Regions from separate parts of the Streptomyces sp. NPDC101166 genome, predicted to be linked through region 3. Evidence: riboswitches for the same ligand, from Rfam matches in the RefSeq annotation. Region 3 holds a riboswitch; each other region holds the start of a gene.
The links. A riboswitch is a leader RNA that binds a small molecule or an ion and turns the genes downstream of it on or off. The one in region 3 is predicted to bind thiamine pyrophosphate.
Positions count from the first base shown of each region.

Region 1 (4,275 bases), on a different contig from region 3:
GGTAGACCGTGGCCATCCCGCCGACCGCGATCCGCGCCTCCACGCGATAGCGCCCGTCGAGCACCTGCCCGACCAGAGGGTCCTGAAGGGTCGTGTCCACGCAGCGAGTCTACGAGCCCGCACCGACACCCCCACCCCACCCGCCACCGCACTGCAGCGGACCTGTGACGCATGCCATGAGCGCGGACCTGCCCCGGAGCCGCAGCCCGACGCTCCGCCCGGGCGGAGCGATCAGAACGCGGGACGCTCCGGATCCAGCACGGCCAAGCCCTCCGCGGGAGAAGACGCCGTGGCGAAGTACCGCCGGGGAATCCGCCCCGCCAGCCGGGCCAGCCGGCCCGCCTCCACCCCCGCCCGCATCGCGCGGGCCATCCGCTCGGGATCCGCCGCCCGCGTCACCGCCGACGCCAGCATCACCCCCGCACACCCCAGCTCCATCGCCAGCGCCACATCCGACGCCGTACCGGCCCCCGCGTCCAGAATCACCGGCACACGCGCGTGCTCGACGATCAGCTGGAAGTTGTGCGGGTTGCGGATCCCGAGCCCGGACCCGATCGGCGAGCCCAGCGGCATCACCGCGGCGCACCCCACGTCCTCCAGCTTCCGCGCCAGCACCGGATCGTCGTTGGTGTACGGCAGCACCGTGAACCCGTCGTCGACGAGCGTCTCCGCCGCGTCGAGCAGCTCCACCGGATCCGGCAGCAGCGTCCGCTCGTCCGCGATGACCTCCAGCTTCACCAGGTCCGTCCCCAGCGCCTCCCGCGCCAGCCGCGCCGTCAGCACCGCCTCCCCGGCCGTGTAGCAGCCCGCCGTGTTCGGCAGCACCCGTATCCCGAGCCGGTCGAGCACCGACAGCACCGACCCGTGCACCGAAGGGTCCACCCGGCGCATCGCGACCGTCGTCAGCCCGGTCCCGGACGCGACCAGCGCCCGCTCCAGCACCTCCAGGCTGGGCGCGCCGCCCGTGCCCATGATCAGGCGGGACGACAGCGTCGTGCCGCCGAGGACGAGGGGATCGTCGGTCATGGTTCAGCCTCCCTGGACGGCCGTGAGGACTTCCACCCGGTCCCCCTCGGCGAGGGCCGTGGCGGCCCACCGCGCGCGCGGGACGACGGTCTCGTTCAGCGCGGCCGCCACCCCGGAGGGCGCCGCCGTCAGGGACCGTACGATGGCGTCGAGCGCGGTGCCGGCGGCGACGTCCCGCCGCTCGCCGTTGACGTGGATGTTCATGCGGGCTGCTCCGAGAGTGCGGCGGCGCCGAAGCGCCGGGGTGTGAACGGGCGGGCCATGTCGGGCAGTTCGCCCGTGGTCAGGACATGCGCCAGCACGTCCCCGGTCACCGGGGTGAGCAGCACGCCGTTGCGGTGGTGACCGGTGGCCAGCAGCAGCCCGTCCAGACCGCTCGGCCCGAGCAGCGGCGCGTTGTCCGGCGACGCGGGACGCAGCCCCGCGCGCGTCTCCGTCAGCGGCAGTTCACTGATCCCGGGGATCAGCTCATGGGCGTCGCGCAGCAGCTCGTAGACGCCGCCCGCCGTCACCGTCGTGTCCCAGCCCAGCTCCTCGCTCGTCGCGCCGACGACCAGCTCGCCGTTCTCCCGCGGCACCAGGTAGACGTCGCTGCCGCGCACCACGGCCCGCACCGTGCGGCTCAGGAACGGCGCGTACCGGGGCGGCACGGCCAGCCGCAGCACCTGCCCCTTCACCGGCCGCACCGGCGGCAGCAGCTCCCGCGGCACCCCCGCGAGCCGCCCGCTCAGGCTCCCGCCCGCGAGCACCACCTGCCCCGCCTTCAGCGCCGTCCCGTCGTCCGTGACGACCCCGTCGGCCCGGCCGCCCCCCACCGACCCCACGGACAGCCGCTCGGCCCAGCGGCGGTGGAAGACCACGCCCGCCCGCTCGCACGCGACCACCAGCGCACCCGCCAGCCGCCGCGGATCGATCTGGTGGTCGCCGTCCACGCGCAGCCCGCCGCGCACGCCCGGCGCGAGCATCGGCTCCAGTCGCCGGCACTCCCGCCCCGACAGCCACTGTGACGTGAGCCCCGACTGCTGCTGCAGGGTGTGCAGTTCACGCAGATGGGCCCGGTCGTCGGCGTCCAGCGCCACCGCGAGGGTGCCCGAGCGCCGGTAGCCGAGGTCGTGACCGGTGAGGTCGCTCAGCTCGGCCGCGAACTCCGGGTAGCGGCGCGCCGATTCCACGTTCAGGCCGAGCAGCGTCTGCTCGCCGTGGTGCAGTTCGGTGACGGCGGCCAGCATCCCGGCGGCCACCCGCGCGGCCCCGCCGCCCGGCTCGGGATCCACCACCGCGGTCACCAGACCGCGCTGCGCGGCCCGCCACGCCGTGACCAGGCCGATGATTCCGCCCCCGACGACGAGGACGTCTGACGTACGTGCGGACATGGGCGTCCAGCCCCTCCCTTCGCCGGCATGACCCGGATCAGGTTCGTACGGTCGGAGGCCGCCAGCCTCCCTCTCAGCCCGGTGCGTCCGGGCTCCCGCGAGTGCTCTAGGTTGGCCACCCTAGCCCGGCCTCGTATGTCTCAGTAAGGGAGTCCCACCCCGTGCCGCCCTCGCTCGACGGTCTCGTCCTCGCCCCCGTCGCCGACCAGGCCCCCGGCCAGGTCGGCACCCGCACCCGCTTCTCGTACCACGAGCGCGACGGTGTGATCTGGGCGGACTACGCGGGCGGCGACGTCGTGAGAGGGCATCTGGTGGGTACCCGTATCGGGGACCGGCTCGACTTCCGGTACGTACAGCTCAAGCACGACGGGACGACGTCCTCGGGGCACTGCGTGTCGACGGTGGTGGAGCTGGCCGACGGCCGGGTCCGCCTCGACGAGACATGGGAGTGGGAGTCGCAGCCCGGCAGCGGGACGAGCGTTGTGGAGCAGGTCACGGAGCACGACGGCTGACTGACAATCCGTCAGTTGTCTAAGGTGATCAGGTGAGCGAGCAGAGACGGGACGAAGTCGGTACGGCCGGGCGGCGCGTGGTCGTCGTCGGCGCGGGCATGGCCGGGGTGCAGACCGCGGTCGCCCTGCGCGAGCAGGGCTTCGACGGGACGGTGACGCTGATCGGCGCCGAACCCCATCAACCCTACGACCGGCCGCCGCTGTCCAAGGCGGTCCTGCTCGGCAAGGCCGAGGGCTCCGCCTTCGACGTCGACTTCGACGGCCTCGGCATCGGCCTGCGGCTCGGCAGCGAGGCGCTCGGCCTGCGCCCCGCCGAGCACGTCCTGGACACCGAGGCCGGCCCGGTCCCCTACGACGTCCTGGTCCTCGCCACCGGCGCCGAACCGATCCGGCTGCCCGGCGCGGAGGGCGTGCCCGGCGTCCATCTGCTGCGCACCCTGGACGACGCCGAACGGCTGCGGCCCGTCCTCGCCCGGCAACACGACGTCGTGGTCGTCGGCGCCGGCTGGATCGGCGCGGAGTTCGCCACCGCCGCCCGCGACGCCGGCTGCGCCGTCACCGTCGTCGAGGCCGCCGACCGGCCGCTCGCGGGCGCCCTGCCCGCCGAGGTCGCCGCCCCGATGGCCGGCTGGTACGCCGACAGCGGCGCCGAACTGCGCACCCGCGCACGCGTGGAGCGCGTCGAACCCGGCGAGGTCGTCCTCGACGACGGATCGCGGCTGCCCGCCGGCGCCGTCGTGGTCGGCATCGGCGCCCGCCCCGCCACCGCCTGGCTGGCCGGTTCCGGCATCGAGCTCGGCGCGCACGGCGAGGTCCTCGCCGACGCCCATCTGCGCACCAGCGTGCCGGACGTGTACGCGGTCGGCGACTGCGCCTCCTTCCCCTCGGCGCGCTACGGCGAACGGCTCCTCGTCCACCACTGGGACAACGCCCTCCAGGGCCCGCGCACGGTCGCCGCCAACATCCTCGGCGAGCCCACCGGGGAGCCCCTGGAGGCCTACGACCCGGTGCCGTACTTCTGGTCCGAGCAGTTCGGCCGCTTCGTCCAGTACGCAGGCCACCACGGCGCCGCCGACCGCATGGTGTGGCGCGGCGACCCGGCGGGACCGGCCTGGAGCGTGTGCTGGCTGCGCGACGAGCACCTGGTCGCCCTTCTGGCCGTGGGCCGCCCTCGGGATCTGGCACAGGGCAGGCGGCTGATCGAGGCGGGCAGCCGCATGGACGCGGGCGTGCTGGCGGACCCGTCCCGTCCGCTGAAGAACGCGATTGCCTGATCTTCCCGGGAGCGCCGCGCTCGGGCGGGGGGAGCCATCGCGGCCACCCGGCCCGAGCGCCTACCCTTGACCCCGTGACCGAGATTGACG
Region 1 is NZ_JBIWPF010000003.1:361,796-366,070, reverse strand. It holds gene pknB (Stk1 family PASTA domain-containing Ser/Thr kinase) at 1-100, opposite strand, end outside; gene ACIRS4_RS08490 (thiazole synthase) at 232-1,026, opposite strand; gene thiS (sulfur carrier protein ThiS) at 1,030-1,230, opposite strand; gene thiO (glycine oxidase ThiO) at 1,227-2,399, opposite strand; TPP riboswitch at 2,397-2,508, opposite strand; gene ACIRS4_RS08475 (hypothetical protein) at 2,561-2,911, shown strand; gene ACIRS4_RS08470 (NAD(P)/FAD-dependent oxidoreductase) at 2,944-4,185, shown strand; gene ACIRS4_RS08465 (Rv2175c family DNA-binding protein) at 4,260-4,275, shown strand, end outside.
Region 1: another riboswitch for thiamine pyrophosphate. It lies ahead of thiO (glycine oxidase ThiO); the one in region 3 lies ahead of thiC (phosphomethylpyrimidine synthase ThiC).

Region 2 (4,275 bases), on a different contig from region 3:
GCGCCGAGCAGACGCGCGGCCTCCTCCTGACGGGGGTCGAGCTGTGCCCACAGTCCGCCCACGGTCCGTACGACGACCGCGTAGTTGAAGAAGACATGGGCGAGCAGGATCGCCCACACCGTGGTGTCCAGCCGTACGCCCCACAACTCGTCGAGCAGCCCGCCCCTCCCGACGAGCGCCAGGAACGCCGTGCCGACGACGACCGTCGGCAGCACGAACGGGACGGTGACGACGGCCCGCAGTACCTCCTTGCCCGGGAAGGAGAAGCGGGCGAAGACGTACGCCCCCGGCAGCGCCACGAGCAGGGTCAGCGCGGTGGAGGCGAGCGCCTGCCAAAGGGTGAACCACAGGACGTGCCGGATGTCGGACTGCCCGAGCACGTCGAGGAGACGGCCGAAGCGCCATGCGCCGTCGACGTCGAGCCCGCGCGCGACGATCGCGGCCACGGGCCAGGCGAAGAAGACCCCGAAGAACGCGACGGGCAGGGCCATGAGCCCGAGCCGCGCCGCGTTCTGCGAGCGCCTCCTGGCCGGGGCTACTTCAGTACGAGCGAGGTCCACGACTTGACCCACTGGTCGCGGTTCTCGGCGATCTTCGCCGGGTCCATGGTCTCGGGGTCCTTCGCGGCGGGCCCGTACTTCGTGAACTCGGCCGGCACGGCGGCGCCCTTGACCACCGGGTAGACGAACATGTTGAGCGGCATGTCCTGCTGGAACTCCTTCGACAGCAGGAAGTCGATCAGCGCCTTGCCGCCCGCGCTGTTCTTCGCGTTGCTCAGCAGCCCCGCGAACTCGACCTGCCGGAAGCAGGTGCCGGCCGCGACGCCGGTCGGGGCGTCGGCGGGCTTCGGCTGGGCGTAGATCACCTCGGCGGGCGGCGAGGAGGCGTAGGAGACGACGAGCGGCCGGTCGGCGCCGGCCTTCCTGCCGCCGGCCGAACCGGAGAACTCCTCGTTGTAGGCCTGCTCCCAGCCGTCGACGACCTTCACGCCGTTGGCCCGGAGCTTCTTCCAGTAGCCCTCCCAGCCGCCGTCGCCGTACCGCGCGGCGGTGCCCAGCAGGAAGCCGAGGCCGGGCGAGGAGGTGGAGACGTTCTCGGTGACCAGGAGGTTCTTGTAGGCGGGCTTGACCAGGTCGTCGAGGGAGGCGGGCGGGGCCAGGTCGTGGTCGGCGAAGTACTTCTTGTCGTAGTTGACGCAGATGTCGCCGTGGTCGACGGGGGTGACCCGGTGCTTGTCCGCGTCGAGCCGGTACTCGGCGCCCACCTGGTCGAGGCCCTTGGCCTCGTACGACTGGAACAGATCGTTGTCGAGGGCGCGGGAGAGCAGGGTGTTGTCGACGCCGAAGAAGACGTCGCCCTGCGGGTTGTCCTTGGTGAGGATCGCCTTGTTGACGGCCTGCCCGGCGTCGCCGTCCTCCAGGACGCGCACCTTGTAGCCGGACCGCTTCTCGAAGTCGGCGAGCACGTTCTTGGAGACGGACCACGAGCTGTGGCTCACGAGGGTGACGGTCTTGGAGCCGCCGCCGGACCCGGCGTCGCCGCCCGATCCGCCGTCGCCGGACGACGACGACCCGCAAGCGGACAGCGTGACGAGACCGAGGCCCACGGCCGCGGCCACGAACGTCCTGGTGTGCACTGGATTCCTCCTGGGGTTGACCAGGAGAAGACGCGGCCCTGCCCGGGATCCACCAAGGGTGCCCGGGCAGGGCGCAACAGCTCGAGTGATGACCGAACTTCCTACCCAGAATGACCTGGGCGAGGTTCAGAGGGTCTGCGGCCGGTGCCGCACTCTCAGCGCTGTGGCGCTCCCCTGTCGGAATACGAAGGCATGAAGTTGTCCGGGAACAGACTACCGCTCGGTGGCCGCGAGCTGGCCGCAGGCCCCGTCGATCTCCTGGCCCCGGGTGTCCCGGATGGTGACGGGCACGCCGTGCGCCGCGATCGCCTCGACGAACGCCTTCTCGTCCTCCGGTCGGGACGCGGTCCACTTGGACCCGGGCGTCGGGTTCAGGGGGATGAGGTTGACGTGCACGGGCCGGCCCTTGAGCATCCGGCCGAGCCGGTCGCCGCGCCAGGCCTGGTCGTTGATGTCGCGGATCAGCGCGTACTCGATGGACAGGCGCCGCCCGGACCTCTCGGCGTACTCGAACCCGGCGTCGAGCACCTCGCGCACCTTCCACCGCGTGTTCACGGGGACGAGGGTGTCGCGCAGCTCGTCGTCGGGAGCGTGCAGCGAGATGGCGAGGCGGCACTTGAAGCCCTCGTCGGAGAACCGGTGGATGGCCGGCACCAGCCCGACGGTGGACACGGTGATCCCGCGCTGCGACAGCCCGAGCCCGTCGGGGGTGGGGTCGGTGAGCGCGCGGATGGAGCCGACGACCCGCTTGTAGTTGGCGAGCGGCTCGCCCATGCCCATGAAGACGATGTTGGACAGCCGGGCCGGCCCACCGGGGACCTCCCCGTCGCGCAGCGCCCTCATCCCGTCCACGATCTGGTGCACGATCTCGGCGGTGGACAGGTTCCGGTCGAGCCCGGCCTGCCCGGTCGCGCAGAACGGGCAGTTCATCCCGCAGCCGGCCTGCGAGCTGATGCACATGGTCACCCGGTCGGGGTAGCGCATCAGCACCGACTCCACGAGCGTCCCGTCGAACAGCCGCCACAGCGTCTTGCGGGTCGTGCCCTGGTCGGTCGACAGATGCCGTACGACGGTCATCAGCTCGGGAAGCAACGCCTCCCGCAGCTTCTCCCGCGCCCCGGCGGGGATGTCGGTCCACTCCGCCGGCTCGTGCGCGTACCGCGCGAAGTAGTGCTGCGACAGCTGCTTCGCCCGAAACGGCTTCTCACCGATCTCCGCCACCGCCTCCTTCCGCTCGGCGGGCGAGAGATCGGCAAGATGCCGCGGCGGCTTCTTGGCTCCACGGGGGGCGACGAATGTGAGTTCTCCGGGTGCAGGCATAACACGACCAGTGTGGCAGATCATCGCCGGGGCCCCAGGCCAGAGCGGGGTGGGGGTGGTCACCCTCGGGTGCCGACTGTCAGCGTTGGTCGGCTTCGGACGGCCCCGAGACGGCCCAGCAGTCTCAGTCATTACACAGTGCAACTTCGATCAAGAACGAAATAAAAGAGCCGAAAAAGTGTCGCCGTTTGCGCGATTTACCAAAAACTCATCCAGACAGAAGCTCCACTCTAGCAATTGCATACAATCACCCGATCCGCACCTAGGGACATGAGATCATCCCTTCGGTATATCTACACGAAGGGATTGCAGGCAAAGCATGATCGATCTCCCAGCTCTGCCAATCGGACCCAAGCACATGACCATCACGCCAGAAATGGCCGAGGTCTGGTTGACTCACTGCAATCCACAGCACAATCGAGTTCTTTCTGACACCGTGTACGAGCGGTACGCTAAAGCGATGTCGAGTGGAGCATGGAGAACTACTCATCAGGGAATCGCATTCGACAAAAATGGAATGCTACTCGACGGGCAGCATCGACTTATGGGCATCAAAATTTCAGGCGTTTCGATCGAGATGCTCGTCATCCCTAACTGTGAAGCAGAAACATTTGACGTGCTCGACTCAGGGCATCGTCGACAAGCAGCACAGCTCCTCAAGATTCCGCATAGAGTAATCGTGGCCGCAGCGGCCCGAATCATGGGACAAATGTATAGAATGTGGGATCCGGTCACCCTATTCGACGGTTTCTACGATACGAAAGCTGCCACTTCAGACATCCTCCGAGCCGTTGCGGCCTGGCCAGAACTGACTACCCTGGCACCTATTGCTGCCGCAGCATATCGGGCCTCGGGAATCAACCAGCCGACTCACCTAGTCGTGCTGGCTCAAGCAGCACGCACCGAGCATGCAGACAAGATCGAAGATTGGGCCAATGGCCTGATCTCTGGCGCCAATATGGACGCGAAAGACCCTCGCCTCGTGCTCAGAAATCGATTTTTTCGGGATCGCGTACTACTCGGAACGAGCGGCGGACGCCGAGCCTCCTACAACTTGATCGCAAAATCTTGGAATAGCTGGGCACAGGGGAACCTTCTGGGAACTCTCAAAACCCTTGATGGCGAAGGGGTAATTCCTGTGATTGGGACTGAGAAATTCAGGCCGTAAGTGATGGGACTAAGGTCGGCGGAGCGGCTTTGGGCTGGATCTGCTTTGGGGCGAGTGATCATGACCCCGTGAGCTTCCGACGCGTCGGGCGGTCTGTGGACCTGCTCGGTAAAGCCCGACGTTGGGTCATGGGCTTAGAGGCTCGCCCCAT
Region 2 is NZ_JBIWPF010000008.1:206,895-211,169, reverse strand. It holds gene ACIRS4_RS16945 (ABC transporter permease) at 1-491, opposite strand, end outside; gene ACIRS4_RS16940 (thiamine ABC transporter substrate binding subunit) at 536-1,636, opposite strand; TPP riboswitch at 1,717-1,822, opposite strand; gene rlmN (23S rRNA (adenine(2503)-C(2))-methyltransferase RlmN) at 1,850-2,956, opposite strand; gene ACIRS4_RS16930 (hypothetical protein) at 3,315-4,124, shown strand.
Region 2: another riboswitch for thiamine pyrophosphate. It lies ahead of ACIRS4_RS16940 (thiamine ABC transporter substrate binding subunit); the one in region 3 lies ahead of thiC (phosphomethylpyrimidine synthase ThiC).

Region 3 (4,275 bases):
CGAACTCCTTCGATTTCTGGAGCATCCCCTCCGTTATCTCCTCCGGTGTCGCTCCCTCCGCCGACGCGCCGCCGAACCGCTCGGTGATGCTCTGGCTGATCTTCATCGAGCAGAACTTCGGCCCGCACATCGAGCAGAAGTGAGCCGTCTTGGCCGGCTCCGCCGGCAGCGTCTCGTCGTGGAACTCACGGGCGGTGTCCGGGTCGAGGGCCAGGTTGAACTGGTCCTCCCAGCGGAACTCGAAACGGGCGTCGGACAAGGCGTCGTCCCATTCCTGGGCTCCGGGGTGCCCCTTGGCGAGGTCGGCCGCATGGGCGGCGATCTTGTACGTGATGACGCCGGTCTTGACGTCGTCCCGGTTGGGCAGGCCCAGGTGCTCCTTGGGCGTGACGTAGCAGAGCATGGCCGTGCCCCACCAGGCGATCATGGCGGCGCCGATGCCTGAGGTGATGTGGTCGTACGCCGGGGCGACGTCCGTCGTCAGCGGGCCGAGCGTATAGAACGGAGCTTCATCACAGATCTCCTGCTGAAGGTCGATGTTCTCCTTGATCTTGTGCATCGGGACATGGCCCGGGCCCTCGATCATCGTCTGTACATGGAAACGCTTCGCGATCCGGTTGAGTTCCCCGAGCGTCCTCAACTCCGCGAACTGCGCTGCATCGTTGGCGTCCGCGATCGAGCCGGGACGCAGACCGTCGCCCAGCGAGTACGTGACGTCGTAGGCCGCGAGGATCTCGCAGAGTTCCTCGAAGTTCTCGTAGAGAAACGATTCCTTGTGGTGCGCCAGACACCACGCGGCCATGATCGATCCACCGCGGGAGACGATCCCGGTCTTGCGGTTCGCCGTCAGGGGGACGTACGGGAGACGGACGCCCGCGTGGACGGTCATGTAGTCCACGCCCTGCTCGGCCTGCTCGATGACCGTGTCCTTGTAGATCTCCCAGGTCAGTTCCTCGGCCTTGCCGTCGACCTTCTCCAGCGCCTGGTAGAGCGGCACCGTGCCGATCGGAACGGGGGAGTTGCGCAGCACCCACTCGCGCGTGGTGTGGATGTTCCGGCCGGTGGACAGGTCCATGACCGTGTCGGCGCCCCACCGGGTCGCCCAGGTCATCTTCTCGACCTCTTCCTCGATGGAGGACGTCACCGCCGAGTTGCCGATGTTGGCGTTGACCTTCACCAGGAACCTCTTGCCGATGATCATCGGCTCGATCTCCGGGTGGTTGACATTGGCGGGCAGCACCGCGCGGCCCGCTGCGATCTCCTCGCGGACGATCTCCGGCGCCACGTTCTCCCGGATGGCCACATACTCCATCTCGGGCGTGATCTCCCCCCGCCGGGCGTAGGCGAGTTGGGTGGCCGCCTCGCCGGCCCGGGCGCGACGCGGAAGCCGCGGTCGCCCGGGGAAGACCGCGTCGAGGTTGCGCAGGCCACCGCGCGGCGAGGTGTGCTTCACGCCGTCGTCCTCGAGACGGACGGGGCGGCCCGCGTACTCCTCGGTGTCGCCTCGGGCGATGATCCAGTTCTCCCGCAGCGGGGGCAGCCCGCGGCGGACGTCGGTGTCGACGAGCGGATCGGTGTACGGACCGGAGGTGTCGTACAGCGTGACCGAATCGCCGTTGGTGAGGTGCACTTGACGGACCGGTACCCGCAGGTCGGGGCGGCTGCCCTCGACATACGCCTTGTGCCAGCCGATGGACTTCCCGGCCTCCCCGTCGACGGAGACCTCGGAGGAGATCTGCGTGGAGGCAGGCGTGCGTGCGTCCTTGTTGGTCATGAGACCTACTCCCTACGCCGGCATTACCCGGTAACAGGTTCAGCGGTCGACGCAGCGATTGCCGTCTGCCGACGTTTCGTGTGACACATCACTCGTGGTGGTGACGTTCCACGTGAAACATCGCGAAGACGGAGGTCAGCGCCCTCTCAGCCCGGTGCTCCGAGCTCCCGCGTGTACAAAAGGTGCCTCCACGCTAGCGGCATGTGTGGCGCGGTGAACAGTGGGCCCCAGTGGTTCTTGCGATGATCGGTCGGTGACCACGACGCACCAGCCTCCGTATCCGCCACCGGAGCCGTCTCGCCGGCCGGGCGGCCGTAACGGCACCGGGCCCGGCAACGGCCCTGGTCCTGGCGACGACCGCGACTTCGGCAACGGGCGGGATCAGGGGTACGGACACGGCAGAGGGGGCCCCGACTTCGGCGAGTCGCACCCGCCGGGCGGCCGCGGGCCGGGGACGGACGACGACCGCGGACCGGACCGTCACCGTCAGGACGACCACCGTCACGGCCCTGGCGGCCACGGGCCGGGGGATCACGGTCCCGGCGGCCACGGGCCGGGTGATCATGGCGCGGGCGGTCGCGGTCCGGGTGATCACGGCGCGGGCGGCCACGGGCCGGGCGGTGGGCATGGGCATTCGCACAGTCACAGCCACGGGCCGGCTGCCCCCGTCTCCCGGCATCTGCGCAAGGTCATCGCCGCCGTCCTGATCCCGTTCGCGGTGGCCGTGCTCGCCGGGCTGGTCGTGCTGTGGCCCGGCGGCGCCCCGCCGCACGAGCGCACCGGGGTGGGCTTCGACCGGCAGACCCACCAGGCGACGGTCACCAGGATCGAGAGCGTGAGCTGTTCCTCGGTGAACGCCTCGGGCGAGGCCCCGACCGGAGACACCTCCACGGCCGAGGGCTCCTCCGCGCAACAACAGGCGAAGGGAACCTGCAAACGGGCCACGATCCGGGTGGACACCGGCAAGGACAAGGGCCGTACCTTCACGGAGATCGTCCAACCGGACCAGACACGGCAGCTGGAACAGGGTCAGAAGGTCGTGGTCGCCTACGAACCCTCCGCGCCGAAGGACCTGCAGTACTCGGTAACCGACGTCAACCGCATGCTGCCGATGGGACTGCTGGCCGGGATCTTCGCGGTCGCCGTCGTGGTGGTCGGGCGACTGCGGGGCGTCATGGCGCTGGTCGCGTTGGCCATCAGCTTCCTGGTGCTCAACTTCTTCGTCCTGCCCGCCATCCTTCAGGGGTCGAACCCCCTGGCCGTCGCGGTGGTCGGGTCGAGCGCCATCATGCTGATCGCCCTCTACCTGTGCCACGGTCTGTCGGCCCGCACCTCCGTGGCCGTGCTCGGCACGCTCATCTCCCTGCTGCTGATCGGCGTGCTCGGGTCCTGGTTCGTCGACTGGGCGGCGCTGACGGGCAACACGGACGACAACACCGGGTTGATCCACGGCCTGTACCCGTCGATCGACATGAGCGGTCTGCTGCTCGCCGGCATCATCATCGGTTCGCTCGGCGTTCTGGACGACGTGACGGTCACCCAGACCTCCGCGGTCTGGGAACTGCACGAGGCCAACCCCTCGATGGGATGGCGCGGGCTGTACCGGGCCGGCATCCGCATCGGCCGTGACCACATCGCGTCCGTGGTCAACACCCTCGTCCTCGCCTACGCCGGTGCCGCGCTGCCGCTGCTGCTGCTCTTCTCGATCGCGCAGAGCAGCGTCGGCACGGTCGCCAACAGTGAGCTGGTCGCCGAGGAGATCGTGCGCACGCTGGTGGGCTCGATCGGCCTGGTCGCCTCGGTCCCGGTGACGACGGCGCTCGCGGCCCTCGTGGTCTCGGCCGACCGGCCCGGGCCGGGTTCGGCGGGCGCGGCGGTCCCGGAGGCGAGGCCTTCAGAGGCGGCCACCGCGGCCGCGGGAACGGCGCCCGCGCCTGCTCGGAGCGGCAGGGGCCGGCGCCGCAAGCGCTGACCGGGGCCGGCCGCCCGACGCCGTCGTCCACGTGCCTCGGGCGCCCGCGCCCCCCCATCGCCCCGAGGGAACGTTCCTGCACAACCCCTCCCCGCGCTGAAGCGTCCGTCGCCCTCCCCGGCGCGACGCTTCAGCCGGCGCTCTGTTCCTCCGCCAGGATCCGGTCCAGAGCCTCGTCGAGATGGGCGTCGAAGTCGGCGAGCGCGCCTTCCTGGCCCAGCGGGACGAGCTTGTCGGTGCGGTCGAGGAAGGCCACGAGCGGGGCGGTGGACGAACGGAACACCGCCTGGTCACTGCCCACCTGAAGCCGGATCAGGACCTCGCCGAGCGATCCGGGGTCGAGGGGCGAGACCCGCACATCGCCCTCACCGCATGGTCTGCCCACCCCGTCGACCAGCAGCTCCCGCCCGAACGCCCAGGTCACCGGGGCATCACCGGGCAGGTGAAAGGTGAGCCGCACGGCGTAGGGATCGCAGGTCTCGTAACCCAGCTCGACCGGGATACGGAACGAGAGCTCCTCGGAGACGAG
Region 3 is NZ_JBIWPF010000007.1:116,354-120,628, forward strand. It holds gene thiC (phosphomethylpyrimidine synthase ThiC) at 1-1,774, opposite strand, end outside; TPP riboswitch at 1,767-1,955, opposite strand; gene ACIRS4_RS14915 (YibE/F family protein) at 2,028-3,746, shown strand; gene ACIRS4_RS14920 (SsgA family sporulation/cell division regulator) at 3,877-4,275, opposite strand, start outside.